DNA from 4 places in the Sporomusa aerivorans genome. Region 2 is predicted to be linked to each of the others. Evidence: riboswitches for the same ligand, from Rfam matches in the RefSeq annotation. Region 2 holds a riboswitch; each other region holds the start of a gene.

The links. Region 2 has a riboswitch for cyclic di-AMP ahead of SATMO3_RS25675 (DUF2294 domain-containing protein). Riboswitches for the same ligand answer to the same signal wherever they lie in the genome.
Region 1: another riboswitch for cyclic di-AMP. It lies ahead of SATMO3_RS17105 (3D domain-containing protein); the one in region 2 lies ahead of SATMO3_RS25675 (DUF2294 domain-containing protein).
Region 3: another riboswitch for cyclic di-AMP. It lies ahead of SATMO3_RS19825 (NlpC/P60 family protein); the one in region 2 lies ahead of SATMO3_RS25675 (DUF2294 domain-containing protein).
Region 4: another riboswitch for cyclic di-AMP. It lies ahead of SATMO3_RS15755 (3D domain-containing protein); the one in region 2 lies ahead of SATMO3_RS25675 (DUF2294 domain-containing protein).

What each region holds. Positions count from the first base shown of each region.
Region 1 covers NZ_CP156926.1:3,571,707-3,576,354, reverse strand. Annotated here, with positions in the region: gene guaB (IMP dehydrogenase) at 1-1,316, opposite strand, end outside; gene SATMO3_RS17105 (3D domain-containing protein) at 1,456-2,097, opposite strand; cyclic di-AMP (ydaO/yuaA leader) riboswitch at 2,105-2,239, opposite strand; gene SATMO3_RS17100 (hypothetical protein) at 2,569-3,063, opposite strand; gene SATMO3_RS17095 (2-hydroxymuconate tautomerase) at 3,120-3,305, opposite strand; gene SATMO3_RS17090 (hypothetical protein) at 3,565-4,176, shown strand; gene SATMO3_RS17085 (HipA family kinase) at 4,281-4,648, shown strand, end outside.
Region 2 covers NZ_CP156926.1:5,359,581-5,364,228, reverse strand. Annotated here, with positions in the region: gene SATMO3_RS25685 (amidohydrolase) at 1-1,364, shown strand, start outside; gene SATMO3_RS25680 (GNAT family N-acetyltransferase) at 1,396-1,818, shown strand; cyclic di-AMP (ydaO/yuaA leader) riboswitch at 2,049-2,184, shown strand; gene SATMO3_RS25675 (DUF2294 domain-containing protein) at 2,445-2,831, shown strand; gene SATMO3_RS25670 (helix-turn-helix domain-containing protein) at 2,859-3,137, shown strand; gene SATMO3_RS25665 (hypothetical protein) at 3,414-3,653, shown strand; gene SATMO3_RS25660 (LysR family transcriptional regulator) at 3,790-4,648, shown strand, end outside.
Region 3 covers NZ_CP156926.1:4,099,796-4,104,443, forward strand. Annotated here, with positions in the region: gene SATMO3_RS19815 (metal ABC transporter solute-binding protein, Zn/Mn family) at 1-159, opposite strand, end outside; gene SATMO3_RS19820 (ABC transporter ATP-binding protein) at 313-2,043, opposite strand; gene SATMO3_RS19825 (NlpC/P60 family protein) at 2,192-2,860, opposite strand; cyclic di-AMP (ydaO/yuaA leader) riboswitch at 2,864-3,000, opposite strand; gene SATMO3_RS19830 (glycosyltransferase family 2 protein) at 3,091-4,050, opposite strand; gene aroH (chorismate mutase) at 4,258-4,611, opposite strand.
Region 4 covers NZ_CP156926.1:3,324,129-3,328,776, reverse strand. Annotated here, with positions in the region: tRNA gene SATMO3_RS15770 (tRNA-Val) at 1-12, opposite strand, end outside; gene SATMO3_RS15765 (acyl-CoA dehydrogenase family protein) at 71-1,204, opposite strand; gene SATMO3_RS15760 (DMT family transporter) at 1,314-1,766, opposite strand; gene SATMO3_RS15755 (3D domain-containing protein) at 1,879-2,475, opposite strand; cyclic di-AMP (ydaO/yuaA leader) riboswitch at 2,534-2,678, opposite strand; gene SATMO3_RS15750 (L,D-transpeptidase family protein) at 2,787-3,506, opposite strand; gene SATMO3_RS15745 (3D domain-containing protein) at 3,596-4,381, opposite strand; gene SATMO3_RS15740 (Zn-dependent hydrolase) at 4,568-4,648, opposite strand, start outside.

The DNA.
Region 1 (4,648 bases), 1.8 Mb from region 2:
CCGGCCCGTAAGCCGCCAATTAGCTGGAATACCGTATCTGCTACGGAACCTTTATAGGGAACACGGCCTTCAATTCCTTCGGGAACCAGCTTGTCCATATTCTCCTGGAAATAACGGTCCTTGCTGCCTTCTGCCATGGCGCCTAAAGAACCCATTCCCCTATACACCTTGTAGCTGCGTCCTTGATAAATTATTGTCTCACCGGGGCTTTCCTCGGTACCGGCAAGCAGGTTGCCGATCATAACCACTTGGGCACCGGCGGCGATGGCTTTTGCGACATCTCCTGAATACTTAATGCCGCCATCGGCAATAATGGGGACATTATAGCGCCGGGCAGCCGCAGCACAATTATAAATGGCTGTGATTTGCGGTACACCGATACCGGCTATTACCCGCGTGGTGCAGATAGAACCTGGGCCAATGCCAACTTTTATGGCATCCGCTCCTGCTTCAATTAAGTCACGGGTAGCCTCGCCGGTAGCCACGTTGCCGGCAACGAGATCGACATGCGGGTAGGCATTTTTAATTTTTCTTACGGCATCCAACACACCGTGCGAGTGCCCGTGTGCGGTATCGACAACAATTACATCCACTTTGGCGCCGACAATAGCGTCAACCCGCTCCATCATATCGGCACCGACGCCAACCGCGGCAGCTACTAACAAACGCCCCTTGGGATCTTTAGCCGAGTTAGGATATTTTTGCGCTTTTTCAATATCTTTAATGGTAATAAGACCTTTTAGGTTGCCATGTTCATCAAGTAAAGGCAGCTTTTCTATCCGGTGCTCGCGTAATATTTCCTTAGCCTCTTCCAGCGAGGTGCCAACGTTGGCTGTAATCAGATGCTCCCTGGTCATACAGGCTGCAATTTTACGGCTTAAATCTGTTTCAAACCGCAAATCACGATTTGTCAGAATACCGACAAGTTTGCCATTGTCAGTTACAGGCACACCGGAAATATGGTATTTTTCCATTAGATCATGGGCATCCTTCAGCGTATTGCTGGGAGATAAAAATATTGGATCAACAATAATGCCATGTTCGGAACGTTTGACTTTGTCAATTTCGTTAGCCTGACGTGCGATCGGCATATTTTTATGTATTACCCCGATACCGCCCTCGCGAGCCATAGCTATAGCCATACGGGCTTCGGTGACAGTATCCATGCCGGAGCTGATAATAGGAATATTGAGCTTGATATTTTTCGTGAGATAAGTGGATACTTCAACTTCTCTTGGAAGAACCTCTGACTTTGCCGGTACAAGCAGAACATCATCAAAAGTTAAACCTTCGGGGCCAAATTTGTTGTCAAACATTAACGGACTCCTTTCACAAAACATCTTCATAGGTATTTCTAAATATAATAACACAAATAAACTTGCCAAATCTACCACTTTTTATGTAGATTTAGAAAAAAATGCGGAATGCCTGGTACTTTAACCAGGCAATTTCGCATTAACCAAGAATATATACTTTTACATTCTGAACACCAAACTCATAAGCATGATCGACAGACTGCATGGCAATGTCAATACGATTCCCCTTGATGGCGCCGCCGGTGTCTTCGGCAACGCCGTACATGCTGCTGCCATCGGCAAACTGGATAAATAACCTGGATCCCAGAGGAATTACCCGGGGATCAACTGCAATTACACCAGGACGCACCTGAGTTCCCATGTAAGTTAAGTTACCCCACTGTCCATTGTCATGGGGACCGGGTGCGTAGGCGGTGGCTTTAATATCCATAGCCGCCTTGTAGCGGCCAGGTGCAATGCCACGTGACACAGCAGGCGTACTCCGGTTACCTAACAGGTTTTGTACGGTTTCCTCACCAACAACACCATCGGCCGTTAAGTTTTTTGCGTTTTGAAAGTGGATTATCGCCTGCTCGGTGGTTTCGCCAAAAACACCGTCAGGAGTGACATCGCTGTAACCTAAATCAGCAAGTCTTACTTGTAATTCTTGAACATCCTGTCCGTTCATGCCTGCTTTCAAAGCTTGGTCGCCCAAAGCCGCAAACGCCAATGGGGTCCAGATATTGGCAGCTACGACAGATGCGACAAGGGCACTGGCAACAAGTTTCTTGATGTTTTTCATAGTGAAAACACCCCTTTCTCAATGCCTGCGAGGTTAGCTGACGGGTTCGGGACAAAGGGAAATCCCTACCGCTAACGCGGATTCACCCCAAAAGTGGGTCCCCCGTTTTCCTTTTTGTTCGGAAATTCGGCATGTGGTTATGATACAGGATAATTGCTATTGTCGCAAATGCGATTACGTCAAATTATCCGGCAATATTAACTATTAAATAGTTCATTCTCTGTTATACGGCTCTGTATGCAACTAAAAATATAAAATTTTGATTTGTATGTAAATTAAAACTGGGTGAGTATATTTTAAAACACTGGTATAATACGGAAAGACGTTTAAATGGGACTAGCAACCTGGCAGTCCCATTTAAACGCCTTATGCACGATGTGTGGAATGTGATGTCTGCCGCCTGGTTTGCTCTTGCGGCAACACCAGATTTATGTATCTGGCCGGCGGTATAAGCGTAACCTGCCACGGCGGCTAATCTTTTCCCAAAATAAAGGGGGCAAACCCAAGTTCTCCCCAAAGGTGGTTATAATAGATATGAATAATGCCGTCAAAGCGGCGGCGCAGTATCTTTTTTACATGACTAAGAGAACTAAAAAACAGCTGTGTCTGCGGATGGGCGCTGTTAGCGGCTGCCTGTTGGTAGAACTGGGCAGTCTTGTCAACAGCTGTGTACAAGGACCAATATGCGGTCAGCCCATCCAGACTCAGGTCCCCTGCCTTTAGCTTCTGATTAATTTGTTGCCAGGATGTATCCAAACCAAGCAATTGAGCTTCTGTTACCGGCGGATAGACTGCACTGTCAACATCGACTGTTTGGGCTCTGGTTAACAGCTTGGTAAACTCTGTCTGGGATTGATGCAGCAGGGTGAGTACCGGTGCGGTTTCAGCCGGAGTTGTCTCAATCAGTTTCGCCAGTTGCCCCGCAATTATGGTTTCAAGCTCAAGGGCGAATTGTATAGGTAGCATAGAGCTCCACCTTTCTAAGAGGCAGGCCATTTCGTAAAACGAAATGGCCTGCAAAATTATTTATCAGAAGCTAATACGCCAGCTTTGGCGATGTGTTGGGTAGGTGCTTCGCGCAGTACGATAGTTACTGCTTCCGGTGGGCATTTTGCTGTCTCAACAATGGCTTCAGTTACCTTTTTTACCATCTCCCGTTTCTGTTCCAGTGAACGGCCTTCCAGCATATCGATTTGTACTATTGGCATAAATAACCCTCCTCGGTGATAATTACCTGTTCTGCTATTATCTTCGTTATTACAGGCAATAATCCCTGCCGGTAAATGTGAATTTTACAGATGATTGCTCATGCTGCAGCGTTATTTTTATATATGGGGTACAAGTATGAAAAATAGATTGCTGCGTTATGTAAGAGTATTTCGGAATATAGGCGTAACATTTTTCTTCTTTGGCTCATACAGTATAGTATACAACTGTTCATTTAGAGATTGGAGGAGGTCACTACTTATGAGTATATTCAGAGAGATTCGTAATGAATGCTTAATTAGGGAACTTCAGTGTGAGTTAAACACCGATGTCTTGTTATTTGGTTTTGACGGGGTAGTTTATTTTGGTAACCTGCAAAAAATTGACGACTGCCGTATTGCTTTTCTTTCCCCGGCCATTGAAGCGGAATCGAACGTAGAAATACTTTCTCCGGGGGGAGAAGTTGTTGAAGTAAGATTCCTCAACCTTGATTTATGGCAAGTGGTTGCCAAAGCAACCGGTGTTAAGAGCGCCCCGTTCGGAAATGATTGTCACGAACATGGCTTTATTGCCGCCGCTGTCGATGATCAGCAGAGAACCGAAAGCGAAACAGAAACGCCGGAGCGTCAGGAGAGCCGCGACTTAATCTGCCTGCTGCGGCGAATGATTGGCGATAATGTTGTAATCACCACTTTTGGTGGCTTTATATTCCGGGGAACACTGGGTAATGTTGATGATGAGCTGGCATTTCTATCAATTGATGAAATATTTGGACCTGCAACTTCCTCTGGGATTTCCGATGATGTAGTCAGCACGGCAGTGGTTAATCTTGAAGCCATCACCTCGGTATCCAGATCGGCTGAATGCTGTTAGCCTGGGAAATAAAACCTGAGGAGGCTTTAGATTACGCGCAGATAGAAGACCCGGTGCATTTATTACCGGGTCTTTTTACTTACGCTATTGTTTAGGAGGCACCTATGCTATTGGCTGTAGAGTATTTGGGAAAGGTTGGAGTAGGCGTTACTAAGCCGCAATTTTTTCAGGCCCAGGATGGTAATGTTTATGTGGTAAAATTCCAGGATAGTCGATTAGGTTCGCGGGTACTGGTAAGTGAATTTTTTGCTGCTAAAATCGGCGCCATCATGAACCTGTGTTTTCCTCCAAGCGAGATAATTGAAATCAATAATGAAATATTAGAGAATAACCCGGAGCTTATAGATTTGGGCATAGCTCCGGGACGGCATTTCGCTTCGCTTTATCTTGAACAGGCAGGGTATGTAGGAAAGGATAGATTACACAAAGCAGTCAACCTTGCTGAAATGGCCGGAGTTTTGTTATTTGACCA
Region 2 (4,648 bases):
GCCAGGCCGGCAGCAAGGCGGAATTCATGCAAGCGGTTGCCAACAGGGCGGCCACTACATCGCCCGGCATATGGATTACCGGCGGTGGCTGGAATAATGACCAATGGCCGGGCGGGGAGATACCGGCCAAAGAGTGGATTGACAGTATGACTCCCCATAATCCGGTCTTTCTTGCCCGCAGTGATCTGCATATCGGCTTTGCCAACAGCCTGGCGCTTAAACTGGCCGGCATTACCCGGAATACTGCCGATCCTGCCGGCGGCGCCATCGTCAGGGATACTGACACAGGTGAACCTACCGGTATTCTGAAAGATACCGCCGTACGGCTTGTTCAGAATTGTATTCCGGCGCCTTCTGAGGAGCAGTATGATCAGGCGCTGATAGCGGCTATGCGGCATGCCGCTCAGGTGGGGGTAACGTCGGTTCAGGATATTACGGCCTGGGCTGATTGGAATGACTGGAAAACCTTTGAACGGTTCCGGCAGCAGGAAAAACTTACTCTGCGTATCTACGCCCGGACCCAAATCACGGAATGGGAAAAACAGCTGGAATTGATGGCGGCAGGGTTTTGTGGAGATGCCTGGCTGCGTCTGGGCGGCGTAAAAGGTTTTGTTGACGGTTCGCTGGGCTCAGGTACGGCGTTGATGTTCGGCCCTTATCAGGATGCGCCGGCGACAGCAGGCCTCTTAGCCGAGCAAATGTTTCCCGCAGGAATTATGCAGGAACGGATTACAGCCGCCGACAAAGCCGGATTGCCGGTCTCAATTCATGCTATCGGCGATAAGGCCAATCATATCCTGTTAGATATATTCGAGGCTGTCATTCTCGCCAATGGCAAGCGGGACAGGCGGTTTCGCATTGAACATGCGCAGCATCTGATACCGGCGGATATTGAGCGGCTGGCGCGGCTGGGGATATTGGCCTCGGTGCAGCCAGGACATGTTTATGAAGACGGCTGCTGGGCCGAGAAACGTATTGGCAGACAACGCTGTCAACTGACATATGCTTTCCGCTCACTGCTGACAGCCGGTGCAAGCCTTTCTTTCGGCACTGACTGGCCTGTTGTGCCGCTTAATCCTTTTCAGGGTATTTACAGCGCGGTAACCCGCCGGACGCAGGATGGCCGGAATCCGGAAGGCTGGGTGCCGGAGCAGAAGCTTTCGGTGGCAGACTGTTTATATGCTTATATGCAGGGGAGTGCGTATGCTGAGTTTAGTGAAAGCGCCAAAGGGACGCTTTCGCCAGGCAAACTGGCCGATATCCTTGTGGTGTCGCAGGATGTTATGACTGTTTTGCCGGAGGACATTGCCAAGACAAAAGTCTTATGCACCATTGCCGGCGGAAAAATAATCTATCAGACTTAGGCTGCGGGCCGGAAGCCGAAAGGCGGCAGGTATGACCGGGTATCAGATACGCGAACTTAGGATTACTGATTATGAAGCTTTGCTGGCTTTGTGGCAAAGTACGCCGGGAATGGGGTTGAGTGAAGCCGATTCCCGGGAAAACCTGGCAGTGTTTTTATCCCGGAATGCCGGGTTAAGTTTTGTGGCGCTTGTGGGGGAGGAAATAATCGGCACAATCCTCTGCGGTCATGACGGACGCAGGGGGTTTTTGTATCATCTGGCAGTACAGAAGCCGCAGCAGGGAAGAGGCATTGGACGAAGTTTAGTTAAGCACTCTCTGGCCGGGCTAAAAGCGGCCGGCATAACAAAATGCCATTTGTTTGTTATAGCCGATAACAGTCAGGGCATGTCTTTCTGGGAACATATCGGCTTTAAGCAAAGAACGGATATCCATATTTTTTCCCGAAACTTATAGTACGGCAGGCTATAGGAAAAACCGGTTTAGCTCCGGGGAATGCCCAAGCTGCATAATTTTGTATACCGGAATCGGGCGGGGCGGCAATTCCATGAGATAGCAAGCTCGGTTGAGATAGGCTAAGAGACATGGTGATAAATCTTAATAGTTCAAGCGCAAAGGGTTGCTGAGCACGCCATAGTGTTTATTGACTCTTTCTTTTTGTTCATTCTGGGAGTATAGTTAGATATGACAACCAAAGGCCGAATTCCAGACAAGGAAGCGGAGGAACCACTTATTGGGGTTAATTCTGCAACGCAGAAAGGATGTTTGTACTCTTGCCATCCTACCCGTCAGCTAACTTCGCAGGCTAAAGCAGGAGGTCGCAAGACCTTTAGTTTAAGGGTCTTCTTTTTATTGCCCTGACAACAAGTATAGCTTTCCGCCGGCTAGGGCAATATCGGCTGTAAGCTTTTGCTAAGGGTTCGGCTGAGGCCGTGTTTTCTTTATCCTGATAGAAAGTACAGCTTTCGCCTGGATAAGGGCAACATCGGCTTCCGTTTTCGCCAAAGGCTCGGCGTAAGCCGTGTTTTCTTTATTGCCCCGCTAATGTAATATGTTTGCGGGAGCTTTTAGGAGGGTACTTTGTGTTTCAGAAAAAAGCTGCTTTAGAAGCAGCCATCAGTGATGCCTTTATTAAGCATCACCGCAGCCTGGTGGGCAGGGGGCCTGTGGAAGCCAGGACCTATATTATCGAGGATATGGTACTCATCCGGTTTAAAGGTGTGCTGACGGTCGAGGAAACCCATTTGGCTAAAACCGACAAGGGCCGTCAGATTGTAAAAGAAATGCGGCAGATACTCAGGGAAACCTTTAGCACGGAGGCGGAGGAGCTGGTTGCCAAACTGACCGAATGCAAGGTGGTCAGCAGTCACAGTGATATCAGCACTAAAACCGGCGAACGGGTAGAAATATATATTATGGCTGAAAATCTGGAAAAGAAGCTTAGATGTTTGGAAAAGAACGGCTGCTGAGCCGATTTATAAATAAAGGGGATTTGTATGTTTGGCGAGCGGATTCAAGCATTGCGTGAACGTTGTGGAATGACGCAGGAGCACCTGGCGCAAGCTATTGGGGTATCGGTAACGGCAATTGAACATTATGAGGCCAACCGCTGGCGTCCGGGCAGCACGCTTGTTGGCAGGCTGGCAAAGGAATTAAAGACGACTGTTCCGGAACTGGTCGGCGATTGTCTGGCAGTGCAAAATGAGGACGGCAGTACTGTTTATATTAAGAACTTTGGCCTGGGCCGGTTTTGTGCCGTTGGTAAAACAAAATGACAGGCTTGGGTGATACTGTTTCATTGCGTGCGTAATTGGATGATTGAGTCGGGTTTTGTAAAAATATGTACAGTGGCAGCAGGATATAGTCTCTGTTATCGAGAAGTACCCATAACTTAGCTGAATGGCGGTTATGGGTGCTTCTGTTTATACAGAAACAAGTGTTTAACTACAGTAACCGGAGCAATGTATTGTACACGTGGGAGGAATATTCGGTGAAGGACAAAATAGGCCAGCGGGAGCGGATGATCAGCGCAAGGCGAAATAATTCTCAATGTGCTGATCCAGGAATATCTAAAGACCGATGTGACCGGCAGCGAGCCTGGCCAGGATCCCGATTTTTACCGGCGCTTTTTTGATACCGCCATGTATGGTTTAACAAATAATCTTGAACTATTAGAAACCTCATATAAACTGTATGTTAACATCTGCCGGCAGAAAGGGGTTATACTAAGCCGTAAACAGATTACCGGCTTTGATTTGCTTGACGGCGTACTGACTGACGTAGCTTTTTAGCCGGCGACTAACCTTCAGATGGCTTATAAGAAAGGACTTGGTTTGTGCTGAGTCTTTGGCGAAGGGTTAAAGCCGGTGTTACTCTTATCAGGGAGGAAAGTTATACTTTTAACAGGATAGAACGGGGTGCTGCTATTTGGAAATCCGGCAATTAAAAACGTTTATCACCATTGTGAAACTGGGGAGTTTTTCGCAGGCTGCGCAGTTTCTGGGCTATACCCAGTCTACTCTGACAACACATATCCAGTTGTTGGAGAAAGAACTGGATACTGTATTGTTTGAACGGTTTAGTCATCAGCTAATGCTGACAACCGATGGGGAAAGGCTGTATGACTATGCTGAACAGATTGCCAAGCTGGCTGATGATGCCAAAAATCAATTTGACAACTTTGCAGTGCCCCACGGGCCTATTGTTATTGGCATGCCGGAATCTTTAGGAGTATATTACCTGACCGATGTGCTGAAAGAGTATGTTGCGTTGTATCCTGACGTAGATTTAAAAGTGAAATTCGGCATAGCCAGCGATTTTCGTTATTTGCTTAGAAAGAACATGATGGATCTGGCCTTTTTTCTGGAAAAAAGTATTCAGGATACCGATTTGAAGGGACAACTATTGTGGCCGGAAGCTGTTGTTATGGTATCTTCACCTCAGCACAGGCTTGCCAGGCAGAAGCAGGTAAAGGTCAAGGATCTCCAGGGACAAGCCTTTGTTTTTACCGATTCAGGCAGCAATTACCGGATGACCTTGGAAGAAATTATGAGCAAAGCCGGCGTTCAGCCGCGCACGGTGCTGGAGATAGGACAGCTTGAGATTTTAAAGCAGTTTGTGATCGGCGACCTGGGTATCGCCATTCTGCCGCTCATCGCCGTGCAAACAGAAATTGCGGCCGGACTTTTATCGTCCTTACCCTGGCAGGGGCGTGATCTTACCACCAATACTTTTTTGGTGTACCACAAGGAGAAATGGCATTCGCATGCCATACGGGCCTTTATTA
Region 3 (4,648 bases), 1.3 Mb from region 2:
GACCTGCCGAACAAAATCGTATACAGGGTAGACACTTGCCAATACTTTGAGTTTAGGCTGAGACAAGCTATCGCTGGGGGTTGCTGATTTCTTGCCGCAACCACCTGCAAAAATAATACTAATTATTACTACTATAACACAAATTAATTTCGTTTTCATAGTCAATCCTCCTGCTTAATAGGAATATTCCTATTAAAATAGTAACAGGTGCTGTCACTGTTGTCAACATATAGCAATTTAAACAAGAATATTCTTATCAACCAAAAAAAAATAAAGCGACAGCTTCTGCCGCTAAAAATTATTCCCCTATTTTTATTCCTGTATACGCAGCGTTACCTCACCTAACTGGACTGCCTTGGCATAAGCCCCGCCCTTATCCATAAGTTCCAAATGAGTACCGGTTTCCACAACCCGTCCTGCCGCCAAATAAAGTACTCGGTCAGAGGCAACGATTGTTGACATGCGATGAGTAATAATAAATGTCGTACGTCCGACCCCAGCTTGCCGGATGGCGGACATTACCTGTTTTTCAGTATGAGCATCCAGCGCTGCTGTTGGCTCATCCAATAGTAAAATAGCAGGTTCTGTTATAATGGCCCGTGCAATTGCAATTCTCTGCCGCTGGCCGCCGGACAAATTACCACCCATTTCCCCGACCATTGTGTTGTAGCCCTGCGGCAATTCCATAATAAAATCATGAGCATTTGCCAAACGGGCTGCCTGTTCAATCTGACTCACAGTTGCACCGGGCCGTCCATAACGAATATTTTCCAATATAGAGGTATTAAACAAAATAGGCTCCTGCTGGATAAAACCAATGTGTTTACGAAGTTCGCTAATCTTAAGTTCTTTTATATTAACGCCGTCTAAACAGACACTGCCTTGATCCGGGTCATAAAACCGTAGCAGCAGATTTGCGAAAGAGGACTTGCCAGCTCCGCTTGGCCCGACAATAGCAATAATTTCTCCCGGTTGCGCCAGAATGTTAACATCGTGCAAGACAGGCTTATCCTGCCTGTAAGCAAATGACACCTTCTGAAACTCTACTAATCCCCGGGCAACAGGAATTTCCCTGTAACCATCAACAACTGTGGGTGTTTGTTCATTAAGCAACCGGTTTATACGTTCCCAGGCTACCCCGCCCAGCTTAAGATAGGTTAAAGCCTGACTTATTTTGCGGATAGGCATGGGAACATTGATAATGTAAACAAGAAAAGCAAACATTCCGCCAATGCTCAAATCGCCGTTGATTACTTCCCTTCCCCCGTACCACACAATAATTGTGAGGCCGATAGCTGCGAGAAACTCAACTAAAGGTACCAGAATGGCGCCAAGCCGCTGTACCTTAATCAAGTCATCGGCAGCCTGTTGATTCTTATCACTGAATTTTTGGTATTCATAATCTTCCCGTACGTAACTCTGGACAATCATGACTGAAACCAATGATTGCTGTATAATCGAAGTCACCTTGGCTAAAGTATGTTCAACCAGAGCCCCCAGCCTGCCGATTCTACTATTGAAATAGCTGATAGCAACAATAATAAAAGGCAGTGTAGCAAAAGTAACCATAGCCAACTCCCAGTCAAAATATATCATAATAGCCATAATCGCCAGGAGGTTAAGTGACTCGACAATAACATCCGGTATACCCACAGTAACAGCCTGCTGAATAAACAAGAGATCATTAGTAAACAGTGAAATAAGGTCACCGGAAGGAGTTCTCATAAAATATGCATAATCTAACGACTGCAGCTTACCAAACATCTCTTGCCGGAGTTTAGCCAGCATTTTATTGCCGGATTTAGCCATTGTATATCCATAGAAATAAGAAAACAATCCCCGGATAAGATACAGTACGACTATCCCAGCAGTAATAAAGTGCAAAAAGACAATATTACCACCGGCCAGAGCATCGTCAATCAACAATTTTACCACAAGAGGGGCCGCCAAACCGGCTGCACTGGCGATTATAAAGCAAACTACCGCGGTTAAAGCAAGCAGCCAATATGGCACTATAAATTTGCGCCAGTAAAAAGTAAACATAAATTATCTCCACTAAACATGCTTTGCTTGACTACTTATTATGTGTCAAATTTCTCTATGCAACACCTGTGATAACAAAAAACTCCAAAACCGCGCAATCTCGGTAAATAAAAATGGGAAGGCCGACAACGCCTTCCCGTTTGTTTGTTTACATCACCCGGCGGGCGCCGACGTAGCGCGGACCCCAGTAACTGCTGTTCATACTGGTAATAGCAACACCGCTGCTGGACGTAGCGCTGATAAACTTATCATCACCAATGTAGATGCCGCTATGTGATGCTCCTGACGCATATGTGCTGAAAAACACTAAATCGCCAGGCTGAAGACGGCTGTAAGATACAGGCCGCCCGACTTCAAACTGTTCGTCGGCCGTTCGCGGTAAATAAATGCCACTTTGGGCAAAAACATAGCGAGTAAAGCCAGAACAGTCGAACCCACTTGGACTTGTCCCGCCAAATACATAGGGTACACCTGTGTACCGAAGCGAAGTCTGAATGACCCTGCGCACTGAAGCAGTGGAGGAATCACGGCTGGCGGGAATATCCCGTCCCATGAGCGCAAGGTACGTCTGTGCTCCGATTACGCCATCCGCTTCAAGACCCCGAGACTTTTGGAAAGCCTTGACCGCATTCACCGTTAAGTTACCAAAGTCACCATCTGCAGAACCAGCATTAAAACCAAGATTGTTTAGCTGAGTTTGAATGGCAGCAACTTCAGGTCCTTGATCACCGACTTCAAATGTACCGGCTGCGTGGACAAGAGTAGTGGTCCCAAAAAAGAGACAAAAAGCAACAACAAGCCCAAAAAACTTTTGCAACAGGACTCTCCTCTCACCTGCCTCCGAGGTTAGCTGACGGGTTAGGGTTGCAGGCACCCTACTTGATTAGTCCAGCTAATCAAGTTTCACCCCATAGATTGGTTCCCCCGTACCTGAGCTGGATTCGGCTTTCTACAGCGCTCAATATATTCTATTCGGTCAAAAGTTTAAAATTCCTGCCCAAAGTCGCGTTTTTTTTACAATTATTAGGCCAATATCTTGGAAAAAGTTCACTCATGCTCCTTTTCCCGCCGCTGACCGAGTTCAGCCCGCAGCCAGTAGAGCGGCCGCTGTTTTACCTCCTCAAATATCCGCCCGACATACTCGCCGATAATGCCTATTCCCGCTAATTGCACTCCACCCAGGAGAAGAATGCTGGCAGTAATAGTCGCCCAGCCGGGAACTGCTTCTTCCGTAAAAATTTTGATATATACAACATGCAGTGTCAGGATAATACTGCTAAAACCTAAAGCAATCCCGATATAAAAAGCAAACCTGAGCGGAGTTTTAGAATACGCGGTAATACCATCCAGCGCAAAGTGAAGCATCTTTTTCAGTGAAAACTTTGATTGTCCGGCAAAACGTTTAGGTGCTACAAATTCAATATAGGTCTGCCGGTAACCAATGGCGCTGATCATGCCTCTGATAAATCTGGCCCGTTCCCGGAAACGGCGGAAGCTGGCAACTACCTGTTTATCCATTAACCGGAAATCGGACCCTCCCTCTGTAATCCGAACATTGGATACGGCGTTCATCAGTTTATAGAACATACCTGATGTAAAGCTTTTAAACCAGGATACTCCCTCTGTATTGATCCTCACCGTTTGCACAACCTGGAACCCTTCCTGCCATTTGGCAAGCAGCTGCGGCAACATCTCAGGCGGATGCTGCATATCGCCATCCATGGTAATTACAGCATCTCCGTTTGCACAGTCCAGTCCGCATGTCAAGGCTATCTGATGTCCAAAATTTCGGGCCATAATCAGCGCCCGTACCCGCGGATCAGCATACGCCAGACGCTCCAAAATAAGCGGGGTCGCGTCTTTTGAACCATCGTCAACAAAAACTATTTCAAAGTCGTAGGGCTCCGGCTCCATATATTTAATGACTTCCCGGTAAAAATTTTCAATGTTATCCTGCTCGTTAAATACAGGAACAACAATAGAAATCAACGGTTTATGTAACTGCATACCATTTTCAGCCTCCCTGTCACCACTCTATTATACATCGCCGTTTTATGATTGCAATTACCAATTCGGCATAAATAAACAAAAACTTGTCTGCCATAGTTAACTACCCGGCGGCGAACTTTGTAATCCTAGCATTTGCATCCGCCGGCAAAATTAATAGCCTGCTTTGCACAAAGGCGAAGCAGGCTTCTCACGCTTCGTAGTAATTTAAATATCCTGGCGGAGGCATACGGCATCATGCAGATATATATGCCGTATATTTTTTTGACTTATCTCTGTATTCCAGAGAATCAGTACCCGAATGCATAGCGGTAGCGCATCAGGGCATTCTATCTCCTGCGTGCCGAATAGCGGCACTTCCGTCCAGCCAAGTCTTCTGGCACCGGCAGCCGGAAAAGCCGCGGTAAGATCAGGGGTAGAACTAAATATTGCTGCGCCAATGTCTTCTATAGACATTTTGTTTTCCTGAATAATTGCCGCAAGAAGTTCCGCGACGCGTTCATAGATTTCCTCACGATTGTTTGCTGTTACAGTTGTCGCACCACGAACACCACGCAGCATAATTAACCACTCCTAGACAGAAATTTGCAAAGTCGCT
Region 4 (4,648 bases), 2.0 Mb from region 2:
AGCTATAGTCCCTTAACACATATGTAATTATATTGCGCTTAAACCAAAAAGTCAAGCACTTAAAATAAAATTAGTACAGAATATTATTGGCAATAACCAAACGCTGAATTTGATTTGTGCCTTCATAAATCTGCATGATTTTTGCGTCACGCATGTATTTTTCAGCCGGATATTCTTTGGAATAACCATAGCCGCCCAGCACCTGGACTGCGTCAACAGTGACTTTCATAGCCGTATCGGCAGCAAAGCATTTGGCAATTGCCGATTCCTTAGCATAGTTAACACCCTGATCTTTCAGCCAGCATGCTTTGTAAACCAGCAAGCGCGCAGCTTCAATCTGCATAGCCATATCGGCCAGCATCGCCTGCACAAGCTGGAAAGATGCAATTGGTTTATCAAATTGCACACGTTCTTTTGAATATTTGACTGCCAGCTCAAAAGCAGACTGTGCCAGACCTACTGAAACTGCACCAACAAAAGGCCGGGCCGCATCCAGTGTTTTCATGGCAATTTTGAATCCTTCCCCTTCCCGGCCAATGCGGTTAGCCATGGGGACCCGTACGTTATCCAGAATCAATTCGCAGGTGTTGGAGGCTCTTATGCCCATCTTTTCTTCTTCTTTACCTACCGAGAAGCCCGGAGTATTGCGATCCACAATAAAAGCTGTAAGCCCACGGATACCGGCAGTTTTACGCGTATTGGCGAAGATTACGTAAATATCGGCAATGCCGCCGTTAGTAATAAAACATTTAGTTCCGTTGATGACGTACTCATCGCCGTCTTTGACTGCCGTAGTAGCAACAGCGCCCGCATCGGAACCGGCTCCTGGTTCTGTGAGCGCAAATGCCGATAATTTACCGCTGTTTAAGACATTAAAAAATTTTTGTTTTTGCGCGTCGGTGCCTAGCAATACGACCGGGTAAGAAGCTAAAGCATTGGCAGCTGTTGTAGTGGCTACACCGGCACAACCTTTACCTAGTTCTTCATAAATTAAGGCAATAGACAGTGCATCAAGTCCGGGACCGTCATATTCTTCAGGAACTGTTAAATTGAGCAGGCCGGCTTCATCAAGTTTTTTCCACAGAGCAGGTGGAACCACACCTTCTTTATCCATTTCTAATGCATGAGGCGTGATTTCTTTAGCAACAAATTCATTTACCATTTTTTGCAGATCCAATTGATCGGGAGTAAAGTTAAAATCCATGCTTTGCCTCCTTGATATATTAGCATGATACCAAAAAATTCTAATGATAAGTATACCGCATAATGTTTTTTTTGTTAACACTTAATTACAAAAAAAATAAAAAAATACTTTATTTTAACAGTAATTTAGCACCAACTGCAAGTAAGACCAAGCCAAATAATTGCGTTGGAGTACAGGCGATGCGGTCAAGTCCAAATCCACCAAAATAATCAATGATAATAGCTGTCAGTACCTGACCGACAATAATTGCAGTGGTGGCATTAGCCACACCAACGCCAGGAATACTTGCGGCCACTAAGTAAATGATAGCTACGCCGATAATACCTCCCAGCAAAGTGTACCAGGGAGCCTCCTGCCATGCATATAAATTTCCTTTACCCATTTTAAAAAGAAACAACAATACTAACACCAGAACGGTCCCGGTTACGTGTACGATAAAAGTAGCCTCCAAAAGACCGGTTACTTTGCTCAGTGAAGTATTGAGCGAGCCTTGTACTGCCATTAAAACCCCCGAGATAAAAGCCAAAACCAGTGGCAACATTTCGCCGGATATTAAATTCAAGCTAACACGCCCCCGTATAGTAGTCAAATTATATGTGTAGTATAGTACTTAGTTCCAGCTAATATTCCCAAGAAATTAACGTATAAAAAAAATCAGGCTTCAGCCTGATTTTTTAATCAACTATATATACGGTTACTCTTTGAACGCCAAAATTTAATGCATCGCTGCGACTGTCAAAAGCTAAATCAATTCTGTTACCTTTAATCGCACTCCCGATATCGTCAGCAATTGCGTAGCCATAACCTTTGATATATAACCGGGTTCCTAAAGGTATAACTGACGGATCAACAGCGGCCAGCCCTCTGCGCAGAAGATTTCCACGATATGTATAACTGCCATTGCCGGGGTCATGTGCCGAATAAGCGGAGGCCTTCATAGCCAGAGTACGGCTGTATCTGCTTGGCTCACCGGCTAAGCGCTCAAGATAAGCAAAAGTTTCTTTATCAACAACGCCACTTACATCTAGACTTGTACTACGTTGAAATTCTTTTACTGCTTTCGCAGTAACCGGACCAAACACACCGTCAATCTCACCCGCGTAGAAACCTGAGTCTGCGAGAAGTTTTTGTATTCCCCGGACTTCATCGCCCCGGGCTCCTAATGCTACCGACGCTTTTTCCTGCTGTTCAGCAGTCAAGCCAACCGCGGGACAGACAACAACAAACAGCACTACCAATGTGAGAATAACTGCCAATAGAACTCTTTTCAAGGAAACACCTCTCTTGTCTTGCGCCATCGAGATTCTGCTATGCTCAAGCAATAACAAAACCTCTGAGGCTTACAGCCTCCGGGGTTAGCTGTCGGGTTAGGGCCAAAGAGAAGGAAAGAATAGCCCTTCCGCAACATGCGGATTCACCCCTCTGGTTTTATTGGGTCCCCCGTACCCATACAAGGATTCGGCATTATAAATATAATACATGGAAAATTTAGTTCGGTCAAATTCAGTACATGGCGATATAGTAATCTTATCGCCATGTACCTCCAGCATCTTTAAATTTATGTTAAATTTCTTTACTCTGCTTATATTCCCAAACCGGCACACATTTCTTTGCTAGCTATACCGGTAGCAGGAACCCCTTCACGGGTCTGATAGGTCTTTACCGCTTCTTCAGTCTCTGAGCCAAACAGCCCGTCGGCCCGTCCCTGAAAATAACCTAGTTCTTTCAATTTTAACTGTAAGGCAACAACATCAGAGCCGGATGTCTGGTACTTCAGATTTCTATCAACCCTTACTTTTCGTCCTTCAATCCGCACCGATGTACCAATCGGAATCCACTCAAATAATTCCTCGACATCCTTATTGCGCATTCTAATACAACCATGGCTGGCAAATTGACCAATGGACCATGGTTTATTTGTTCCATGAATACCGAAGGTACCCCAGGGCACGTTTAACCCCATCCAGCGGGTGCCAAACCCAGTTCCCCAGTTATAGTCCTTCCATACCACATTCCATTCACCAATTGGGGTAGGCGTCTTGCTTTTACCAGTAGCAATCCGGTATTTTTTATATAACTGGTCATCGCTGTATACATCAAGCACTCTGGCCTGAATATTTACAACCATACTTACTTTTCCCGCCGGAGCTTCGGTAGGCTGATTATTGTTAAGGGAAGCTAATTCTTGCTCATCTGCATACTCATACCCCAGGATGCTAAAAAAAATACTTAAAATTGCCAATAAGGCAATACCGTAAATTACCCGGGAGCGCTTGAGAGTAAACGACCACACAGGATTCATTACACTTCCCCCCTGCCAATGCCTCTTTTGAAAATATATGTAGTAGTTTGCTGCATTATGAAGAGCAAAAAAAAACCGGCATACGCCGGTTATTTAAGAACATAGACTTTTACATTCTGAATGCCGTAGTCGAGAGCTTCCTGCCGGGTATCAAAGGCTAAATCTATACGATTTCCTTTAATGGCGCTGCCCTGATCATTGGCAATAGCAGGACCATACCCTTCAATCCAAAGTTTTGTACCCATGGGGATAACATTTGGATCAACAGCGGCTACCCCTTTTTTCACCTTACTTCCCACATATGTCGAATCATTCCATTTGCCGTTATCCATTGGACCGGGTCCATAAGCAGTCGCTTTCATATCGATTAATTTGCGATAGTTTTGCGGAGCACCGCTAAGAGAGTTATTTGCCTCCGCTGCTTTGGGCACAAGGTTATTATTGTTCAACAGTGCAGACAGCAGCGGAATTTGTTGCTGATACCCTGATAAGCGGTCAGAGACTTCTGCCTGAATTTTTTCCTGTGCTGTACTGCGTATAGCACTTTCTACCATTTTAACGACGTTATCCTTGTCAATGCTTTGGTCTTGTCCTGTCAATTGTCCTGCTACGGTAGCAATATTACCAATCATCTGAGATTTTCCCGTTCGCTCAAGGGCAGCTTGAGCAATACTCCCCCAATTTGCTTTATTGTTATCCTGTCCGAGATATTCCTTGATTTTGATTAGATCTTGTATTTGCATGGCATTAGGATTGCCAACAGCAACTTCGGCCAGCCTGTCCTCCAAGAATCCAGCCTCTGCTTTTGGCATAAACGGCGAAAACAATGGCATTGCCAATACCATTAACGTGATAGCAGCTAATTTATTTTTCAATCCGATTCTCCCTTCCGGCAGTAATTTTGGATTTCGAAAGACAGTTTATCATAAAGTTAATAGAAATGATAGCGGAAATACTTTCTTCCTGGCAGCTACATAGTATCCGACAACAATTATTGGATAGCAAATAAAATGCCTGACTGCTTATGCAATCAGGCAGATACCGGAATTTTGAAACATATGCTATTTGGCCAAAAAGTATAGCGTCTCAGTCAGCACCTCAAGGCCTGCCGCGATATTTTCCGGAGCCACATATTCACTGCT